3 regions of the Shewanella sp. GXUN23E genome follow, and region 3 is predicted to be linked to each of the others. Evidence: predicted binding sites of a transcription regulator. Region 3 holds the regulator's gene; each other region holds the start of a gene.
What was found. Region 3 encodes LexA, which represses DNA repair genes until DNA is damaged. Its sites were predicted from a motif close to TACTGTATNNNNATACAGTA; they were not measured.

Region 1 (4,286 bases), on a different contig from region 3:
GTCGTCGAATTGGTCGCGAAACGCATTAAAGCTGTCAACATCGGCCTGAGTCAGCACGTTGCGACGATAATCCATCTGCTGCAGATAACGATCGAAAATCTGCTGGGAAAATGCGTCATTCAGATCGAATCTGTGGTAATGAGAGCGGGTCAACAGACCGGTTACCCGCTTGCTCGCCACTTTATGTTGTGGCTCTTGCGTAAGCGTGGGTAACTCGTTGACTTGAATTGCCGGGGAAATGGCCCACGCCGACATCCCGACAAACATGGTTGCAATGGACGCGGCAATAGTCAGTTTTCGCATCAACAAGTTACTCCTTTACGATATTGATTACACCAGGATGTGCTCTACACGTACTTTTACAGTCAGACCGGTATCCAGCTGTACGTGAACATCCTCTTTGTTAATGTCGACAACCTGTCCTTTCACTGGTGTCATACCCAGTTTGACATTAACACGCTGATTTGGTTTCAGCTCGCTCAGCTGTGCAGGCACCAGATTTTCCACCACGGCAGGCGCCTTCTTGGTCATTGGCTTATCCTGACGCTTGGCTTTGGCTGGGCGAGGCTTGGTAAACTCTTTCTTGGCTTTGGCAGCAGGTTTCTTGCCGGCGTTGTCTTTCTTGGCCTGCTCTGCACGCTTGGCGCGGGCTTTATCCTGGCTTTCTTTCAGCGTTGCCTGAGCGTGCTCAATGTGTTGAGCTTCCAGTTCACCGCAAGGATTACCATCCAAATCAACACGCTGTGCGCCTTCTTTGATGCACTTCAGATAGCGCCAGCTACTAGTATAGCGTCTCAGGGCTACGCGCAACTGGGTCTTACTGACTTTGGAATCATCAGCCAACCTATCAGCCAAATCCTGAAACAATCCAATCTTGAGCGGCTTAGTTTCACCTTCAGCGATAAAGCACAAAGGAAATGTTTCATACAAATACGCCAGAATAGCGTTGGTGTCGGTCAACTTTTCTGTTGATTCCATCATTACTTCCACAGTTATATTGCAAATCAGCAACGGTAAACATTTGTTGTACCCACAATGCCGATTCAATCAGTCAATATTGCCAAGTGATATCACTTAGCGTCAAAAATCATTCTGTTACGGGCTGTTTCCGTAACCCAAACATACCCTATGGAGTTGCTCTCGCCAAGGGCAGGCAACGACCTCGATACAGGACATGGCCGCTTATTATAAGCCGCACTCAGGTGAATGCGACCATGATTTACATTAAAGCGGTCAATGTTTAAGCAAACAATGCAATTTCAAGGGTTTTAACCAGTATCTCCAGTCCCTGCTGATCGTCTGCGCTGAACCGATTGTGCAAAGGACTGTCGATATCGAGCACCGCAATCACTTCACCGGCATGGTGCACCGGAATAACGATTTCGGCATTGCTGGCGCTGTCACAGGCAATATGCCCCTCAAACTGATGCACGTCATCCACCCGCAGGGTGGAATCCGTGGCCGCACTGGTTCCGCACACGCCTTTACCCCAGGGAATTCTGGCGCAGGCAACTTTGCCCTGAAACGGGCCCAGTACCAATTGTTCATCTTGTTTGATGTAAAACCCTACCCAATTAAGATCCGGCAGCGTTTGATTAATCAGTGCGGAAAAGTTAGCCATGGCCGCAATCATATTGGATTCACCACCCAACAAAGCCTCAGCCTGACGGTTCAGAGAGTCATAACATACCTGATTCATGCAATTCCTCAGTCGGTTTTTACCGCCGGTTTGCGAGCGGTCTTCTTGGGAGTCTCTGGGGACTGGGCCTTAACCGGTGCCCCACCTTTAAGCAAGGATGATAGCTCATCTTTCTGATTTGCCATATAAAAAGCCAGCTTTTCCCAGTCGGCTTCGGCAACTTCTATTTCACAACGCTGAAGAAAAGGCAGCAGGTTGTCGGCGATATCCAGCATTTTGTCATATGCATCCGCCTCCTTTTTAGAAGTAAACGTCATCTTCTCAACCCCTTCTCTTACCACGACATATTGAATCACGACCGCCATGATTTACCCCGTATTAGCGAACACTGTTTTTATATACAGTAAAATAGTGACACAGTCCGCCACTCAATATCAACCAGAACCGCCGACTCAGAATTAATTACTGATATTTCAACGTAAAACAATTAGTATGGAGCCGGATTTCCGTGACGCCAGCCACTATCGGCAGCAAGAATTTGTAACACTCTGACCGTTTCAGCGGGTGATGCGCCAATAATGCTGGTAACTTATACTTTTGAGCTCAGGACAATCGGATAACAGGACCCAGGGTCGCTGACTTACAGATGGATTCAAACTTTCCCCGACATTCAACCCAACGCGACAGTGGCTTATTACCACCAGTGGTATTGTGCCGCTCCTGCGATTTGGTGGTTAGCCGACATGTGCTGCCTCAGGGTGTCAGAGCATTATGTCCCCGGTGTCACACAGCGTTGTATGATACGCCCTATTGCTCGATTAATGGCATGCTGGCTATCTGTCTGGCAGCGCTGTTGCTGTATCTTCCAGCCAATTTGCTGCCGGTGATGGAACTGCAGTTTTTCGGCTCAGTGCGTACCACTACAGTCTTTGGCGGCGCAGCTGCGGTGCTGGAGCAGGGATTTCCTGTAGTAGCCATTGCCGTCATGGTGGCGGCAGTTATCGCCCCCGGCTTATTAATCCTGTCGATTCTCAGCCAAATCCTGCTGGTGAAATACGCCCTCAACACAGGTTGGGGACGGGCACTGCTGAAATTGTTGCTGACCCAACAAAGTCTGCTGACCCAGCTGAGTATGCTGGAAATCTATCTCATCAGTTTTCTGGTTTCTGCTTTTCAGCTCTCGGATCATGCGGATATTTATTTCAATATTGGCACCTTCTGTTTCACCATGCTGTTTTTGTCAGTGCTGTTTCTGCTGAGGGAGTACGACCAGCAGCACATGTGGAGTTTTCTGGATGACCACTAGTCTTCAGGGCAAAGACATAGGCCTGTGCCTGTGCCCCGTGTGCCAGCGCAATAATAAGGTCGCTGACGGTCATTGCCCCCGCTGTGGCACACCGTTGAGATGCCGCAATCTGGCCAGCCTGCAGCAAAGCTGGGCGCTGCTGATCACCGCCGCAGTGTTACTGGTCCCCGCCAATATCTACCCTATTACCATATTGACCAGTCAGGGCAAGATTGCCTACGACACCATATTTTCAGGTATCGCGCACCTTATCCATCTGGATATGCTGCCCATCGCCATTATCGTATTTACCGCCAGTATCGCAGTGCCCTGGCTCAAAATCATCGGCCTGGCAATCTACCTCACCGCCATCACCTTCAAGTTACCCATTCCCAAACGGGTACTGATGACGGGGTTTCACATTATTGAATGGATAGGTCGCTGGTCCATGCTGGATCTGTTCGTGATTTCCATTACCGTTGCCCTGGTGAATATGGGGCAACTGATGGATGCCAAACCCGGGCCCGCAGCCACTGCATTTGCCCTGGTGATTCTGTTTACTCAACTCGCTGCCAAAGTGCTGGACACACGTTTACTCTGGGATCGACTGGAAGCTCAAGATGACGCAAGCTCAACCGCCGAAAATCGTTAAAAAGAAACTCTTTTCCCCCATCTGGCTGCTGCCCTTGGTGGCCCTGGCTCTCGGCGCCTGGCTGGGAATTAAAAGCCTCAGGGAACAAGGGATTGAAATCGAGATCCACTTTCCGAGCGCCAGTGGTATCGATGTCGGCAAAACGCTGGTGCGTTATCAGGGGTTGAACATAGGTAAAGTAGTGGACATAGGACTGGACAGTGACCTGTCAGGCGTCGATGTGAAAGTACTGATGGATTACCGCGCCCAGCCGTTTCTGAAGACAGGTACCCAATTCTGGCTGGTCACCCCAAAAGCCTCGATCAGCGGTGTCGAGGGCCTCGATGCCCTGTTTTCCGGTAATTATATCGCCGTTCAACCGGGCACAGGCGAATCCGAAACCGACTTTGTCGCCCTCAACGAAGCGCCGGCAATGCTGCCCGGAGAGCGCGGCATGGTGGTGGATCTCAAAGCCGCCCAACTTGGGTCTGTCGATGTCGGCTCTCAGGTATTCTTTCGTCAAATCCCGGTCGGGGATGTGGTCAGCTACAAACTGGAACCCGATCAAAGCATCAGTATCAGCGCCTTTATCAAAGATCAGTATGCCTATCTGGTGAAAACCAATTCAAAATTCTGGAATGTATCCGGGGTTTCGGTAAATGCCTCATTGCAGGGCGTCAACATTCAAACCGAGAGTCTCAGTGCCATTCTGGCCGGCGGCATTGCCTTTT
Region 2 (4,286 bases), on a different contig from region 3:
CCAGATAACCGGTGGCACCATCACTTAAACTGCGCCATTCATCCAGCTCAGCATTGTAGCCTTCGCGGATGACGCCCCCGTCGCGGATAAGCACCGGCGGGTTGTCGATAATGGCGCGCTCAAGCAATTCATATTGCTCGGGAAACTCTCCCAGCATCGATGCCAGACGGCGTAAATAGTCGCTCTGACAACTGCTCAGCATACTCTGCAGCTCTGGCAGCATGCCCAGTGCCTGACGTAAACGGGCGAAATCCCTGGGACGGGCGCTGCGCAGCGCAAGACGGGCCATGATCCGCTCGACATCCCCCAGGGCTTTAAGCGTGTCATGAACATCGTTGTACAGACCCGATTGCAGCAACTCCTGCACGCCCTGCTGGCGCGAACGGATGGCTTCATGGTTACGCAGTGGCTGATGCAGCCAGCGCTGCAGCATGCGACTGCCCATCGGGGTTGCGGTGGCATCCAGTACCGAAGCCAGCGTATTGTCACGACCACCGCCAAGGTTGACCGTCAGTTCCAGATTGCGGCGGGTGGCGGCATCCAGCACTATGGTGTCGCTTTGGTTGAAGCGCACGATGGAATTGATGTGGGGCAGTGCGGTGCGTTGGGTATCTTTAACATACTGCATCAAACAGCCAGCGGCCTGCAGTGATAAGCGGGCGTCGCTGATGCCGAAGCCACGCAGATCTTTGGTGCCAAATTGCTCCAGCAGCAGCCTGATGCAGGTGTCGTAATCAAATTCCCACTCAGGGCGGCGGCGCTTGCCCTTAATAGTATTAATCAGCTGCATCTGACTGAAATCTTCGCTGTACAACAACTCCGCAGGATTGGTGCGTTGCAGTTCAGCTTCCAGTGACTCAGTGGTTTCAAGCTCGGCAATCACAAAGCGACCGGAGGCAACATCCAGGGTGGCGTAGCCGTAGCCATGCTTGCCTTCGTAGATGGCAGCCAGCAGGTTATCCTGTCGCTCCTGCAATAAGGCTTCGTCAGTGAGTGTCCCCGGGGTCACAATGCGTACTACTTTACGTTCGACCGGCCCCTTGGATGTCGCAGGATCGCCCACCTGTTCACAAATCGCGACCGATTGACGCAGTTGTACCAACTTGGCCAGATATCCCTCAACGGCATGATAGGGAATGCCCGCCATCGGGATCGGATCGCCACCACTTTTTCCTCTGGCTGTTAGGGAAATACCAAGCATTTCAGATGCTTGCTTGGCATCATCGTAGAACAGTTCATAGAAGTCCCCCATACGATAAAACAGCAGCATCTCGGGGTGCTCTGCCTTCATCGTCAGGTACTGACGCATCATGGGGGTATGCTTTTCCAAATCGGTGGTATCAATTTCAGCCGTCATTGCTGCGGGTTTGCCTTTGGTTATGCCGTCAGGTGTTCAACAGAGCTATGGCTGTTGGGAAGCGGCAGTCAGTCGAAGTGGCGCAGATCTTAACAATATTCGGTGCAGATGTGATGAGGCTGGATGAATTATCTGATGAGAATTTACCCACTGAAAGAGATAAAAATAATTTTATACAGTACTTGATACTGTATGACTGTACAGTATACTAGTTTGCAGTTGGTCATCCGGTGCGTGAGCTGGATTTTGATTTTGTTTCTTGCCGGAGCCAAATCAAAAGACACTGCTTCGGGTGCGGTGAAACGATTATACGCTATTGTCTATTGTGGTGAATGAACACCATAGTAAGTGATTGAAGGATTTGTTAATGAACGAGAACAAACAGAAAGCGCTGACAGCTGTCCTGGGCCAAATTGAAAAGCAGTTTGGTAAAGGCTCCATCATGAAGCTGGGCGATAACCGCACCATGGACGTGGAAACGATTTCAACCGGTTCTCTGTCTCTGGATATCGCACTGGGTGCAGGTGGTTTACCTCTGGGTCGTATTACTGAAATCTATGGCCCTGAATCTTCAGGTAAAACCACACTGACTCTGGAGCTGATTGCAGCCGCTCAGCGTCAGGGCAAGACCTGCGCCTTTATCGATGCCGAGCACGCACTGGATCCTGTGTATGCCAAAAAGCTGGGCGTGGATATCGACAACCTGTTGTGTTCTCAGCCAGATACCGGTGAGCAGGCGCTGGAGATCTGTGATGCGCTGGCACGCAGTGGTGCGGTAGACGTGATCGTCATCGACTCGGTTGCTGCATTGACGCCCAAAGCTGAAATTGAAGGTGAGATGGGGGATTCGCACATGGGTCTGCAGGCCCGTATGCTGTCTCAGGCCATGCGTAAGCTGACCGGTAACCTGAAGCAATCCAACTGTATGTGTATTTTCATTAACCAGATCCGTATGAAGATTGGTGTGATGTTCGGTAACCCGGAAACCACCACAGGTGGTAACGCACTGAAGTTCTACGCCTCGGTACGTCTGGATATTCGCCGCACCGGCGCCATTAAAGAAGGCGACGCGGTTGTCGGTAACGAAACTCGTGTGAAAGTGGTGAAGAACAAGATTGCTGCGCCATTCAAACAGGCGGACTTCCAAATCCTTTACGGTCAGGGGATTAACCGCACCGGTGAACTGGTGGATCTGGGTGTGGCGCACAAGCTGGTAGAAAAATCCGGTGCCTGGTACAGCTACAAAGGTGACAAGATTGGTCAGGGCCGTGCCAATGCCGGTAAGTTCCTGACAGACAATCCTCAGATTGCAGCAGAAATTGAGCAGCAACTGCGTACACTGCTGCTGAGTTCTGCTGAAGCCGGTGCCCCTACTGCCAGTGGCGATGAAAATGTTGACCTGGAAACTGGTGAAGTCTTCTGAGCCAGGATGTGAAACAAACCGCGCTGGCAATGCTGGCGCGGCGGGACCATTCCCGGGCTGAGCTTAAGGCCAAATTGCTGGCCAAAGGGTTTGATTCAGTCGATGCCGATATGGCCATGGATTATTGTGAGTCCATGGGATATCTGGATGATGATCGTTATGCGCAAATGCTGTTGCAAAGCCATATCAGCCGTGGTCATGGGCCTGCTAAAGTGAAGCAGGCTTTTATGCAGAAGGGCATTCCTGCAGAACTGAGCAACACAGTGATGAATCATTGTGACTGTGACTGGTATCAGTTGGCCCGTGATAAAGCCCAACGTAAATTTGGCGCTGCCGGTAAGCTTGAACATAAAGAAAAGGCCAGACGGGTCCGTTATTTAATGGGCCAGGGCTTCAATTATGATCAGGTTGCCCATGCACTGGAATATGACCCTTATACAGATGACTGAAGGCGCCGATGGTGCCTTCTTTATTTTCAGCTATTCTTTTGCTCTTCCTGTCCCCCGCAATTAACAAACAACACTGGTTGTTGGCCGCTTGTCTGCTTATAATGCTGGGCATTTGAGGGTGAGTGTGTACACTTACTCATTTGCTTAATTTCAAGACATCCATTCAGGAAGATTTCATGTACAAAACCACTGCAGAGCTGAGAAGCGCATTCTTGGCGTTTTTCGCCAGAAATGGTCATCAGGTAGTCGACAGCAGTTCGCTGGTTCCGGGCAATGATCCAACCCTGTTGTTCACCAACGCCGGGATGAACCAGTTTAAGGACGTGTTCCTGGGATTTGACAAGCGCAGCTATTCCCGCGCCACCACAGCGCAGCGCTGTGTGCGTGCCGGTGGTAAGCACAATGACCTGGACAATGTGGGTTACACTGCCCGTCACCACACTTTCTTTGAAATGCTGGGTAACTTCAGCTTTGGTGATTATTTCAAGCATGACGCTATCCGTTTTGCATGGACCTTCCTGACAGAAGATCTGAAGCTGCCAAAAGAGCGTCTGTGTGTGACGGTATATGAGACAGACGACGAAGCTTATAACATCTGGAAAGAAGAGATCGGCGTACCGGAAGATTGCATTATCCGTATTGGTGACAATAAAGGTGCACCTTATGCGTCTGACAACTTCTGGCAGATGGGTGACACAGGTCCTTGTGGTCCTTGTACTGAAATTTTCTACGATCATGGCGACCATATCTGGGGCGGCCGTCCTGGTACACCGGAAGAAGATGGCGATCGTTTCATCGAGATCTGGAACATCGTATTTATGCAGTTTAACCGTCAGGCTGACGGCACTATGGATGCGCTGCCAAAGCCTTCTGTAGACACCGGTATGGGGCTTGAGCGTATTGCGGCAATTCTGCAGGGTGTGCATTCCAACTACGAAATCGATATTTTCACCAAGTTGATCGCCAAAGCTGCAGAGATCATTGGCGTTGAGGATCTGAGCAACAATTCGCTGAAGGTGATTGCTGACCATATCCGCTCCTGCGCTTTCCTGGTTTC
Region 3 (4,286 bases):
CCACATTCTCGGTAAGAAAATTCTGCAGATTGATAGGCTGACCGAAATTTACATAACCCTGGCCGAAGTTACCCAATTTTCGAATGGCACCAAACACCTGCCAAACCGACTCTTTTTCCTTCTTCTTACCACTGAGTTCTTTGTGATATGTAGCCACTTCCATTACATGGTCATACCCCAGATACACAGGCACCAAAGTCACCGGGCGTTCAATACCGCGCAATACACTGTTGACCGTCATCGCCAGCATTCCGGTTTTAGGTACCAACAAACGACCGGTACGTGAGCGACCACCTTCGGTGAAATACTCTACCGAATAGCCTTTGGCAAACAGCTGATCCAGATACTCGCGGAACACTGCGGTATAAAGCTTATTACCGTTGAAACTGCGACGGATGAAAAATGCGCCACCACGGCGGAACATAGGACCGGCTGGCCAGAAGTTCAGATTGATACCGGCCGCAATGTGCGGAGGCACCATGCCCTGAAAGTACAGAATGTAAGACAGCAGCAAATAATCCATATGGCTGCGATGGCAAGGCACATAGACAATTTCATGGCCATCATGATGTAACTGGCGTACATGCTCGGCACCTTTGATATTGATGCCCTTATACAATTTATTCCACAACCAAGTCAAAATACGCTCAGCGATGCGCACCAGCGAGTCAGAATAGTCCGCCGCGATTTCATCCATATACTCAATGGCGCGGGCTTTCGCCTCAGCTTCGGAAATCTGCTTGGATGCGGCCTCTTCTTCAATAGCCCGCTTGATATTTTCAGCATTCAGCAACGAATGGAACAACGCCTGACGGTTAGGCAGCGCAGGTCCTGTCATCACCTTACGCTGACGACGGAAGTGCACTCTGGCGACTCTGGCAAGCTTGTGAGCAATGGACTGATCCGTGCCGTGCTCATCTGCCATATAGCGCAGAGATACTGCATTGGAAAACTGAATAAAGTTGTGACGCCCAAGGAACAGAATCATCAGGGCTTTGCGCAACCAACTCGGGTCTTCGCGTTCAAGCACTGCAGCCTTCATGGTGTCATCATCTTTACCCGGAGTCCGTCCCCAAAACAGACTCACAGGAACCAACTGCACATCCAGCTCACTGTCCTGACGGTGTAATTCCAGCAACTGGGTAAACGCCTCAAGGAACGGTTCGTTGCCCGCTCTGCGACCAAACAGCGGTTTGGCACCTTCCAGACACACCACTCTTGGGATCATTCGCCCTTTCAACATCAAAGGTTCGTTTGGACTGGGCAACCCCAACTGCTGGCTGATATTCAGCAACACGTTCATATCACTGAAGGACGATGTCTTCAGGACATAAATCATCGGCCGCTCGGGATCCAGATTCAGATCATCGAACGGGCGCTGTGGCACGGTAATAGTGTGAACCAGCTTATCCTGGATCCACCTGAGGGATTTCAACCAAAAAGAGTCTTGTTTGGACATTATTTGCTGCAATCTACATCACATTGAATTGTGACATAGAATATCAGACATAACCCGCCCAGCGCCACGCACTCTCAACTAACAGAATTGAACAATACTTGCACTGCAAAAAATACTGTATATACTGACAGGTACTGTATGAAAAAACAGGGACCGACATGAGACCGCTGACGCCACGCCAAGCCGAAATTCTTGAGCTGATTAAACGCAACATTGCCGATACAGGCATGCCCCCTACCAGAGCAGAAATCGCTTCAACATTGGGTTTCCGCAGCGCCAATGCGGCTGAAGAGCATCTTAAGGCCCTGGCCAAAAAGGGCTACATCGAGATCATGCCCGGCACCTCCAGAGGCATTCGTCTGCCTCAGGAAGAAGCACAAAATGACGACCCTGGGTTGCCATTGATCGGGCAGGTTGCTGCCGGCGAACCCATTCTGGCGCAGCAACATGTGGAAAATTACTATCAGGTTGATCCTGCCATGTTCCATCCCCATGCTGATTTTCTGCTGCGGGTGCGCGGTGACAGTATGAAAGATATCGGCATTCTGGAAGGCGACTTGCTGGCAGTCCATAAAGTACAGGATGCCCGCAACGGACAGGTTGTAGTCGCCAGAGTGGAAGACGATGTCACCGTCAAGCGCTTCGAAAAGAAAGGCAATGTCGTTTATTTGCACGCTGAAAATGCTGCCTACAGCCCTATCAAGGTAGATCTGACCTGCCAACACCTAACCATTGAGGGTTTGGCTGTTGGAGTCATTCGCAATGGAGACTGGCTATGAACAAACTCGTCGGCACTGCCCCCCGCCATCCAGGCTTGTGGCGCTCTCACAGCAGTGACAGCGACGCAGGACGGATCCTGACACTGCAAAGTGAAAATCGCGGGCTGAGTGAGTTGCACAGCTGTGCTCCTCAACTGGCACAACTGAGTCAGCAGGGCCGCTGGATTGTTCTTATCAATGCTCCCAAGTTCGAATATCGTCAGCTATTAGCGAAGGCCGGTGTGCGTATGGACAGAATCCTGCTGGTTCGTGGCAGAGATGAAGTTGAAACCTTATGGGCGATGGAAAGAGCACTGACAAGTGGTACGTCCAGTGCAGTGATAGCTTGGAGTTCGCCTCTTGATGAAAGGGATCAACGCCGCTTGCAATTGGTTGCCAAAAGCGCCAGAGCAATAGGATGGTTAATTGAAGATGTGAATGCTCACTCACAATTCAGACATGAGCACCGTTTGATCAACACGGTAAAATTGCAAAACTTTCACTGAGCACTCAGTCTGTATTTTCCCACCAGGCCCCTTGATAGGGGCCTAACCGTTTATATTCCCCTGAAAAATTTCATTTGCGCCTTGAGCTTGATCAATATTTGCGCAGCAAGTAATGTAAATTTAAAGGGCAAATTTTCTGCCCAACTCTCCTCTAATAAAACTGACCGGAAGAAGTTGGTAGCAGAATTAAAGTCAAATGGACGGCGATTAGTGTGTCGTTTTGCTGTCGGTATACCGTGTTCAAATGAAGCGCGGTGCCGAATACACTAACAGTCTCATTGCTTTTTGTGGGAACCGAAGAGTTAACATAGAGCAGAGATTTACTGTGTGACTCTTCTTTGTAGTTGCGGTTGCAATTATACAGAGGAGATGTCTTTTGAAGCATTGGCTGTATCTTTTAGTAGGGCTGTTTGCCCCTGCACTGACGGCATCGGAATTGCCGCTCAATATGACCCAGGGGGTCACAGAAATCAGCAATAAAGTCTATGACCTGCATATGACTATTTTGCTGATCTGCTGTGCCATTGGCGTGATTGTATTTGGATTGATGTTTTATTCCATGCTCAATCACCGTAAATCCAAAGGTGCCGTTCCGGCACAATTTCACGAAAGCACTAAAGTTGAAATAATCTGGACCCTGATCCCATTCCTGATCCTGATTGGTATGGCGATACCTGCCACCAAAACCTTAATTGCCATGGAGGACACCAGCGATGCCGATATTACTGTGATGGTTACCGGCTCTCAGTGGAAATGGCACTACAAATATTTTGATGAAGACATCGAATTCTTTTCGATATTGTCGACCCCCAGAGATCAAATCGACAATCAGGCTCCGAAAGATCCCCATTATCTGCTTGAAGTGGACAAACCTCTGGTGTTGCCCACCAATAAAAAAATCCGCTTTCTGGTGACCTCTGAAGACGTAATTCATTCTTGGTGGGTACCTGCTTTTGCCGTTAAAAAAGATGCAAATCCCGGCTTCATCAACGAGGCCTGGACCAAAATCGAGCAGCCTGGAACCTATCGAGGCCAGTGTGCTGAGTTGTGCGGTAAAGATCATGGCTTTATGCCTATCGTTGTTCAGGCTATGCCGGAAGCCGAGTTTGCTGCGTGGGTCACGGCGCAGAAGCAAGCCGCATCGACTGCCGCGGCTCAGGCCGAGGCGGCACTCAGCCAAACTCTTTCCAAAGAAGAATTGATGACTCAAGGCGAACAGGTTTATCTGGCTCGCTGCGCTGCTTGTCATCAGCCTAATGGTGCCGGCCTGCCCGGCGTATTCCCCAGCCTGCACAAGAGCCCGGTTATTCAGGGCCCAGTAGCCGGACACCTCAATATCGTCATTAATGGTAAGCCGGGAACGGCTATGCAGGCCTTCGGTAAACAGCTGACAGCTCAGGAAATTGCCGCCGTAATCAGCTACGAGCGCAATGCCTGGGGTAATGACAGCGGCGATCTGGTTCAGGCCGCAGATGTCAGTAACTTTGAGAAATAACGGGGAGCGCACAAGATGACAAGCACGACTCACGATACCAATACCGTCTTGGACCCCGCATCTCATGG

Region 1: ACRRUX_RS03705 (YebG family protein) is a predicted target of LexA. The motif match lies at 2,026-2,045, and genes of this name have one in related genera.
Region 2: recA (recombinase RecA) is a predicted target of LexA. The motif match lies at 1,544-1,563, and genes of this name have one in related genera.

What each region holds. Positions count from the first base shown of each region.
Region 1 covers NZ_JBOZWP010000002.1:338,066-342,351, forward strand. The annotation lists gene prc (carboxy terminal-processing peptidase) at 1-303, opposite strand, end outside; gene proQ (RNA chaperone ProQ) at 331-978, opposite strand; gene ACRRUX_RS03700 (GAF domain-containing protein) at 1,241-1,699, opposite strand; gene ACRRUX_RS03705 (YebG family protein) at 1,708-2,004, opposite strand; gene ACRRUX_RS03710 (paraquat-inducible protein A) at 2,286-2,945, shown strand; gene ACRRUX_RS03715 (paraquat-inducible protein A) at 2,935-3,576, shown strand; gene ACRRUX_RS03720 (MlaD family protein) at 3,545-4,286, shown strand, end outside.
Region 2 covers NZ_JBOZWP010000005.1:227,667-231,952, forward strand. The annotation lists gene mutS (DNA mismatch repair protein MutS) at 1-1,357, opposite strand, end outside; gene recA (recombinase RecA) at 1,725-2,780, shown strand; gene ACRRUX_RS07340 (regulatory protein RecX) at 2,789-3,229, shown strand; gene alaS (alanine--tRNA ligase) at 3,406-4,286, shown strand, end outside.
Region 3 covers NZ_JBOZWP010000003.1:45,633-49,918, forward strand. The annotation lists gene plsB (glycerol-3-phosphate 1-O-acyltransferase PlsB) at 1-1,459, opposite strand, end outside; gene lexA (transcriptional repressor LexA) at 1,618-2,238, shown strand; gene ACRRUX_RS03970 (cell division inhibitor SulA) at 2,235-2,723, shown strand; partial or broken gene coxB (cytochrome c oxidase subunit II) at 3,100-4,203, shown strand; gene ctaD (cytochrome c oxidase subunit I) at 4,234-4,286, shown strand, end outside.